Regions from separate parts of the Eubacterium ramulus genome, predicted to be linked through region 1. Evidence: riboswitches for the same ligand, from Rfam matches in the RefSeq annotation. Region 1 holds a riboswitch; the other holds the start of a gene.
What was found. Region 1 has a riboswitch for lysine ahead of dapA (4-hydroxy-tetrahydrodipicolinate synthase). Riboswitches for the same ligand answer to the same signal wherever they lie in the genome.

Region 1 (4,073 bases):
AAGACGCCGGATTGTTTCAGCAGCTCGTCTACCAGTGTTGTTTTGCCGTGGTCTACGTGAGCGATGATAGCAATATTACGAATGTCCTCTCTTTTTGTTTTCATTACATGTATCCTTCCTTCTGAATAAATCAGTTGTTTATAGTTTCGTCTATCGAAATGATAAAAAATGTAGTCTTTATATCAGTGCAACCAATTTATTTTATCACAAAATGAGAATTTGACAAGAGGAAGAATAAAAAATGTTATCGACAAAAATAACTATAATATTCATTCACTGAATGATACATTATGGGAGCCGGAAGACAAAAGCTGCTGCAGAAAACCCAGACCACAGAGGGGAGCGTTTCTGCTGAAGTTCAGGTTCTAAACGCGAAAAAAAAGAATAAATTAAAAACACAAGGAAGTACATGTAGAAAGATACATGTGAAGAAGGGAGCACAATTATGACAGATAAATTGTTTGAAAACAACCAGGTGACAATGATGGGTGAGATTGTTTCAGCGTTTCAATTCAGTCATGAAGTATTTGGAGAAGGTTTTTACATGGTGGAACTGGCGGTGAGCCGTCTGAGTAATTACTCCGATTATATCCCGCTGATGGTTTCAGAACGCCTGATCGATACTGAACAGGATTACACCGGGCAGTTCATCCGGGTCAGCGGACAGTTCCGGTCTTATAACCGCCATGAAGAAAAGAAAAATCGTCTTGTGCTGTCGGTGTTTGTCAGAGAACTGGAGTTTTTGGATGAGATAGATGAAAATGAGAAAACAAACCAGATCTTTCTGGATGGCTATATCTGCAAAGAACCGATTTACCGAAAAACGCCTCTGGGAAGGGAGATTGCCGATGTGCTGCTGGCAGTGAACCGGTCTTATGGAAAGTCAGATTACATACCATGCATCTGCTGGGGCAGAAATGCACGGTTTGCCTCCGGGTTCACAGTGGGATGCCACATTCAGATCGTTGGCAGGGTGCAGAGCCGGGAATATGTCAAACGGATCAGTGAGGAAGAAGTGGAGCACCGGGTGGCATACGAAGTATCTGTGAGTAAGGTGGATCTGTTGGAAGACGAATAGAAATATTTGCATTTTTTGGATAAATGTGCTATCTTAAATCCGGTTTGAGGATCGTTCTGATGCTGCAAATGTAGAAATAAAGCATCCGATACAGAATATGCAGGCTGCAAAGAAGCATATGTGACTTCAAAGGAGGAGACTATGAGTACAGGAAAAATACAGGTATATTATGGTGCCGGCAGGGGAAAGACATCGGCGGCATTAGGATATGCCATTCATGAGGCAAGCAAGGGAGAATCCGTCATTGTAATTCAGTTTTTAAAACGGAAAGATGAAGATGAGATCAGCTTTCTCGGACGTCTCGAACCGGAGATCCGTCTGTTTCGTTTTCAGAAATCAGAGAAATATTACAATGAACTGCCGGATGAAGGACAGTTAGAAGAGCAGATGAATATGAAAAACGGCATCAATTATGCCAGAAAGGTACTGCAGACAGGGGAGTGCAATATTCTGATCCTGGATGAGGTACTGGGACTCCTGAATGAGCAGATTGTGTCAGAAGAGGAGATTGTTCAGTTGATGGAACTGAAATCCGATGATATGGATCTGATCATGACCGGACAGATCATCAGCGACGGTATCATTACTCATGCAGATGAGGTGTATGAAATCTGCATCAAAAAGGAAGGATAGAAGAAATCCTTCTGTGAACTATAATAAATATGTGAAAAGTCTGTATAAAAATACAAACCGAAGGTTGACAATTCTGTTTCAAAGTGTTATATTGAGCACCAACAAAACATTAACAGATAGAGGTTGCGTGGATTAAGAGTAATCTGCCGTATGTTCCGATTCACAGATGAGGGCAGAGGAAAGGAAGACACGCCGAAAGAATATATGGGAACGGCTGTATATTGCTTGGGGGCAATGTGAAGAACATTGTAACTGTCATCGGAAACGATGGTGCGCTATCACTGAAATAGGACGTTTAATTCGTTTGTGTATTTAAGACATGAATCAGTTTCAGGAACCAGCGCGTGAGCTGGTTCATTTTTTTGTCAATCTATTCAGAAAAAGCAGTAATTCGTTTCGTTTGTTGAAAGTATATAGGTAGGAGGAGTTTGAAATGCCAATTTTCAAAGGAGCAGGTGTTGCAATTGTTACACCGATGAAAGAGAATTTAGAAGTTAACTATGAACTGCTGGAGAGAAACATCAATTATCAGATTGATAACGGTACAGATGCCATTATTATTGCCGGTACAACCGGTGAGAGTGCAACTTTATCCGAAGAAGAACATAAAAAAGTTGTAAAAGCAGCCATTGAGTTTACAAAACACCGTGTTCCGGTCATTGCAGGAACCGGTTCTAACAGTACGCAGACAGCCATCGAGCTTTCTCAGGAAGCTGACAAAGACGGTGCAGATGCTGTTCTGATCGTAACACCTTACTATAACAAAGCAACACAGAAAGGTCTTATTGCACATTATACCAGCGTTGCAAATTCTATCAAAGTGCCGGTGATCATGTACAATGTTCCGTCCAGAACAGGCTGTGGACTGAATCCGGAGACCATCGCACATCTGGTAAAAAATGTAGATAATATTGTAGGTCTGAAAGATGCCACCGGAGATCTGTCTCACGCAGCAAAAACCATGAACCTGTGTGACGGAAAACTGGAACTGTATTCCGGAAATGATGATCAGGTAGTTCCGCTGTTATCACTGGGCGGTCTGGGTGTAATTTCTGTATTATCTAATATCGCACCGCGCCAGACCCATGATATCGTGATGGAGTTTCTGGAGGGAGATTATAAGAAAGCAGCAAAATTACAGCTGGATGCAATTCCACTGATCAACGCATTATTCTGTGAAGTAAACCCGATTCCGGTAAAAACAGCCATGAACATGCTTGGCTGGGAAGCAGGTCCGCTGAGAGCACCACTGTGTGAGATGGAAGATGCACACAAGGAGATGCTCCGTCAGGAAATGATCAGATACGGTTTATTAAAATAAATACAATAAATTGTCTTGCCCCCGCATGATGTGCGGGGGTATTATTAAATAGAAAGATTACGGAGGAAGATAAATTATGACAAAAGTAATTATGAATGGATGCAACGGACATATGGGTCATGTGATCAGTGATCTGTGTGAAAAAGATCCTGAGATTGAGATCGTGGCAGGCATTGACATCAACACGGAGCAGCATTACGGCTATCCGGTATTTGCAAATATTGGAGACTGCGATGTGGCAGCTGATGCCATTATTGATTTTTCACATGTCAGCTGTATTGATGCTCTTATGGCATATTGCGTATCCCGTCAGATTCCGGTGGTTGTATGTACCACAGGTCTTTCCGGTGAGCAGGACGCTCTGTTAAAAACATCCAGCGAGAAAGTCGCTGTATTGAAATCAGCAAATATGTCTCTGGGTGTGAATACTTTGATGGAATTGCTTCAGACGGCTGCAAAGGTGCTGGCTCCGGCAGGATTTGACATGGAGATCGTGGAGAAACATCACAATCAGAAGCTGGATGCTCCGAGCGGAACTGCCATTGCGCTGGCTGATTCCATGAATGAAGCACTGGATGAGGCATATTCCTACAAATATGACCGTTCTCAGGAACGTAAGAAACGTGACAAATATGAGATCGGCATTCAGGCGGTCCGCGGCGGTAATATCGTCGGTGAACATGAAGTAATCTTTGCAGGAACGGATGAAGTGATCACATTCAAACATACTGCATATTCCAAAGCCATCTTTGGCAAGGGAGCCATTGAGGCAGCAAAATATCTGGCAGGAAAACCGGCCGGATTTTACGGAATGGCAGATGTGATCAAGAGTGCATCCTAAAACACGAACGATTTAATAAGGGGGATAACCAGGCATGGAAAATGCAGATATCAAGTATTTGAAGGTACTGGCAACACAATATCCAAACATTGCAGCAGCAGCGACAGAAATCGTCAATCTGAAGGCAATCTTAAGTCTGCCGAAAGCCACAGAGCATTTTATTACAGACGTTCACGGGGAATATGAACAGTTTCGGCATG
Region 2 (4,073 bases), 1.6 Mb from region 1:
TCAGCTACGAGCATCGGACCAAATTCAGATTTTTTCTTAAGTGTTAAGAAAAGAACCATGAAGATGGATAACATTGCATACAGATTCAGCGGAATAGCCTGAATAAATGTCTCCATACCTGATACAGAACCGTCTTCCGGGAAATAAGAAATAACGGAAGCAGCCCAGGAAGAGATTGGCATGATTACACAGAGAGGAGCGCCGATAGCGTCGATCTGGTAAGCCAGTTTCTCACGAGAGATTTTTGTTCTGTCTGTTACAGGTCTCATGATTGTTCCAACTGCCAGGCAGTGGAAATAATCATCAATAGCGAAGAAGATACCAAGTAATGCTGTTGCGAACAGAACGCTTCGTCTGTTTTTCAGCTTACTGGAAGCCCATTCACCATAAGCTCTGGCTCCGCCGGCTTTTGTAATAAGAATTACGAGAATACCTAAGAAGCAAAGGAACAGGATCATGTCCGCATTTGCTCCAAATTTGTCAATCATGATTTCTACTGTGGTAGAAAGGACACCGAAAGGACCAAGTCCTGCAAGTGCTGAATAAATGATCGTACCAGAGAATACACCTAATAAAAGAGAGAAAATAACCTCTTTAGTAACTAAGGCAAGTACAATTGCTACAATCGGTGGAATAATAGATAGAAACCCCGCATCTACCATAATAAAATACCTCCTACGTATTATATTTGCCTGACATTACGATTGCTAATATCTTTGTATCATAAAAAAAACTGCTTGTAAAGCGTAAAAAAAAAACTGGGAAAGGTTACCAAAAAGTCACCGGTTCATACTGTCTAATATGAATAACTAACCAGGTAAAGTCTTTGCAAGAAAGAAGACTGTTCGTTGTAGACATACAAAAAACGGCGAAATATACAAAAGAAACAAAGGGAAAAGTCTGATTTTGTGCAAAACTACTAGTTGACAGGAGGGGTTACCAGGTGGTAACATGCATATATCAACAAACAACAACATATTGCAGACAATAGAGGCGCAGCTTATTGGGTAATCGCAGATGCCAAGGAAGATCACTTCCAATGATGTAGATGAAGGAGTAAGTTGCCGAAAGCAATGATTCGTGATTGAGTCTTTGCTTGGGACAGAGACGTACAGTTTCTGTACTGTCATGATATCATGGAGCACTATTAGCAAATCGGAGCACCTAATTTAAAAGCGGAAATTGATTTGTTAATAGTATTTTTTTACCTAAAACCACTCTTTTTTCTAAATATCCATGATGCGTGGAGCGCTATACAATATGTATTAGCTGCATTTGCAGCAGGTACTTATTAATGGTTGACGGTTTCGCAAGAAACATAAAACACACATCAGAAGGTATTATAGGAGGAAGAAAAATGGAAAACATGAAATCAGTAATCAGACTGAGAATGAGCGCACATGATGCACACTACGGCGGAAACCTGGTAGACGGAGCAAGAATGCTTGGTTTATTCGGAGATGTAGCTACAGAACTTCTTATCTTAAATGATGGAGATGAGGGACTGTTCAAAGCTTACGATGAAGTAGAGTTCATGGCACCTGTATTTGCAGGCGATTATATCGAGGCTGTCGGTGAGATCGTATCTGTTGGAAACACATCTAGAAAAATGGTATTCGAGGCACGTAAAGTGATCGCTCCGAGACCTGACATCAATGATTCCGCATGTGACGTTCTGGAAGAGCCGATCGTTGTATGCCGCGCAAGCGGAACATGTGTTGTTCCGAAAGACAAACAGCGTAAGTAATTTACAGAAGAACTTTTAATCAGAAAAAATCAGTATTTCAGCATAATATCAAAAATTACATAATATCAAATAGAGGCGCGGTTTACCGGGTAGCAGCAAATGATAAGGAACATTATTTCCAAGGTTGTCTGTGAAGGGGTGGATCGCCGAAAGACCGGATCTGTAATGGGAGAAGGACTTGGGGCAAAGGCGGACAGCTTTTGCACTGTCATGTGAAAACGTGGGGCGCTATTCATCAGAAGTCAGTTAAAAGCACTTCGGTGAATAGCGCCCTTTATGTTTTATATAATGTATTGGGAAAAAGAAGAGGAGAGGTAAACGCTATGGAAAAATTAATTATCACTGCTTGTATCTGTGGCGCTGAGGTTACAAAAGAGCATAACCCGGCAGTTCCATATACAGTAGAGGAAATTGCAAAAGAAGCAAAAAGCGCTTACGATGCGGGAGCTTCCATTATTCATCTTCATGTAAGAGAAGATGATGGAACACCGACACAGAGCAAGGAACGTTTCGAAGCTTGCATCAATGCAATTAAGGAAGTTTGTCCGGATGTGATCATTCAGCCATCTACTGGGGGCGCAGTTGGTATGAGTAACGAAGAACGTCTGGCTCCGACAACTTTAAGACCGGAGATGGCAACACTTGACTGCGGAACATGTAACTTCGGCGGTGATGAGATTTTCGTAAATACTGAAAATATGATCATTGATTTTGCAAATACAATGAACGAGTACGGAATCAAACCTGAAATCGAAGTATTCGACAAAGGCATGGTTGACATGGCAATCCGTCTTCATAAAAAAGGATACATCAAAGCACCAATGCATTTTGATTTTGTAATGGGCGTAAACGGAGGTATCTCCGGAGAACCAAGAGATCTGCTTTTTATGGCAAACAGTATTCCGGCAGGTTCCACATGGACTGTATCCGGTGTCGGCAGATTTGAGTATCCGATGGTAACAATGGGAATTCTGATGGGCGGACATGTAAGAGTCGGCTTCGAAGATAATGTTTATATTGAAAAAGGCAAACTTGCAGCTTCCAACGGAGAGATGGTTGAGAAAGTAGTAAGACTTGCAAAAGAGCTTGGCAGACCGGTAGCAACTCCGGCAGAAGCAAGAGAAATCTTAGGTTTGAAATAATCTGAGAGGAATGAAAAAGACCGGTATATATCCGGGAATTCATGTTAGAAGGAATGTAAAAGGGATTCGGTTATGAAAATGTTAAAAACCCTGACATACGATTGCAAAGCAACTGGATCCTTTTACAGATAAACAAAACGTGATTCAAACTGAAAAACAGTTTGGGGAAATTGTTTTTCATGTAACATTATAATAAGGAAAGAATGATTTTTAGGAGGAGAAAACAATGGGAAAATTAGTAGGTGACAAATACGGAATTCATCGTGTAATTGAGCCGCAGGGCGTTCTGACACAGGCAGCTCTGAAAATTGATAACGACATGACAAAAAAATACTCTAACGAGATTATCTGTGATGTTATTTCTTTAAATATCGACTCTGCTTCCTTCACACAGATCGAAGAGGCATGTGGTGGTGATATAGAGAAAATCAAAGAGATGATTCTGGGAATCGTTAACGAGCGTGGTAAAATGCAGAATCCGGTAACAGGATCCGGCGGAATGTTCATCGGTAAAGTTGCTTATATCGGTGAAGACTTAGATCTGGATATCAAAGTTGGCGATAAAATTGCTTCCTTAGTATCTTTATCCATGACACCACTGAAAATTGATGAGATCATCGAGATCCATCCGGAAATCGATCGTGTTGATATTAAAGGCCAGGCTGTATTATTCGAGAGCGCATTATATGCAAAACTTCCGGATGACATCAGCGAGCCGCTTGCACTGGCAGCATTAGACGTAGCTGGAGCACCTGCTCAGACAGCTAAATTAGTAAAACCGGGTCAGAGCGTTCTGGTTCTTGGTGGTGCTGGAAAATCCGGTACACTGGTTTGCTACGAAGCTATGAAACGTGTTGGACCGACAGGCCGTGTTGTAGCTATGGATTACAGCCAGGATGGTGTAGATGAGTTATTAAAACTCGGTGTTTGCCACAAAGCATTCCAGGCAAGTGCAGCACTTCCGGTAGACGTATTAGAGAAAGCTTTAGCAGCAAATGACGGCAAAGAGTATGATGTATCTATCTGCTGTGTAAACGTAAATAACTGCGAGATGTCCGCAATCCTTCCGGTTCATGACGGTGGTATTGTATACTTCTTCTCCATGGCTACAAGCTTTACAAAAGCAGCTCTTGGTGCAGAGGGTGTTGGAAAAGACGTTGATATGATCATCGGTAATGGATATA

Region 2: another riboswitch for lysine. It lies ahead of ACIRUQ_RS01415 (3-keto-5-aminohexanoate cleavage protein); the one in region 1 lies ahead of dapA (4-hydroxy-tetrahydrodipicolinate synthase).

What each region holds. Positions count from the first base shown of each region.
Region 1 covers NZ_CP173382.1:2,052,898-2,056,970, reverse strand. The annotation lists gene typA (translational GTPase TypA) at 1-104, opposite strand, end outside; gene ACIRUQ_RS09735 (single-stranded DNA-binding protein) at 446-1,078, shown strand; gene ACIRUQ_RS09730 (cob(I)yrinic acid a,c-diamide adenosyltransferase) at 1,220-1,711, shown strand; lysine riboswitch at 1,821-1,997, shown strand; gene dapA (4-hydroxy-tetrahydrodipicolinate synthase) at 2,145-3,032, shown strand; gene dapB (4-hydroxy-tetrahydrodipicolinate reductase) at 3,109-3,873, shown strand; gene ACIRUQ_RS09715 (fructose-bisphosphatase class III) at 3,908-4,073, shown strand, end outside.
Region 2 covers NZ_CP173382.1:284,756-288,828, forward strand. The annotation lists gene ACIRUQ_RS01405 (Na+/H+ antiporter NhaC family protein) at 1-662, opposite strand, end outside; lysine riboswitch at 981-1,155, shown strand; gene ACIRUQ_RS01410 (hotdog fold domain-containing protein) at 1,367-1,747, shown strand; lysine riboswitch at 1,810-1,986, shown strand; gene ACIRUQ_RS01415 (3-keto-5-aminohexanoate cleavage protein) at 2,071-2,889, shown strand; gene ACIRUQ_RS01420 (hypothetical protein) at 3,116-4,073, shown strand, end outside.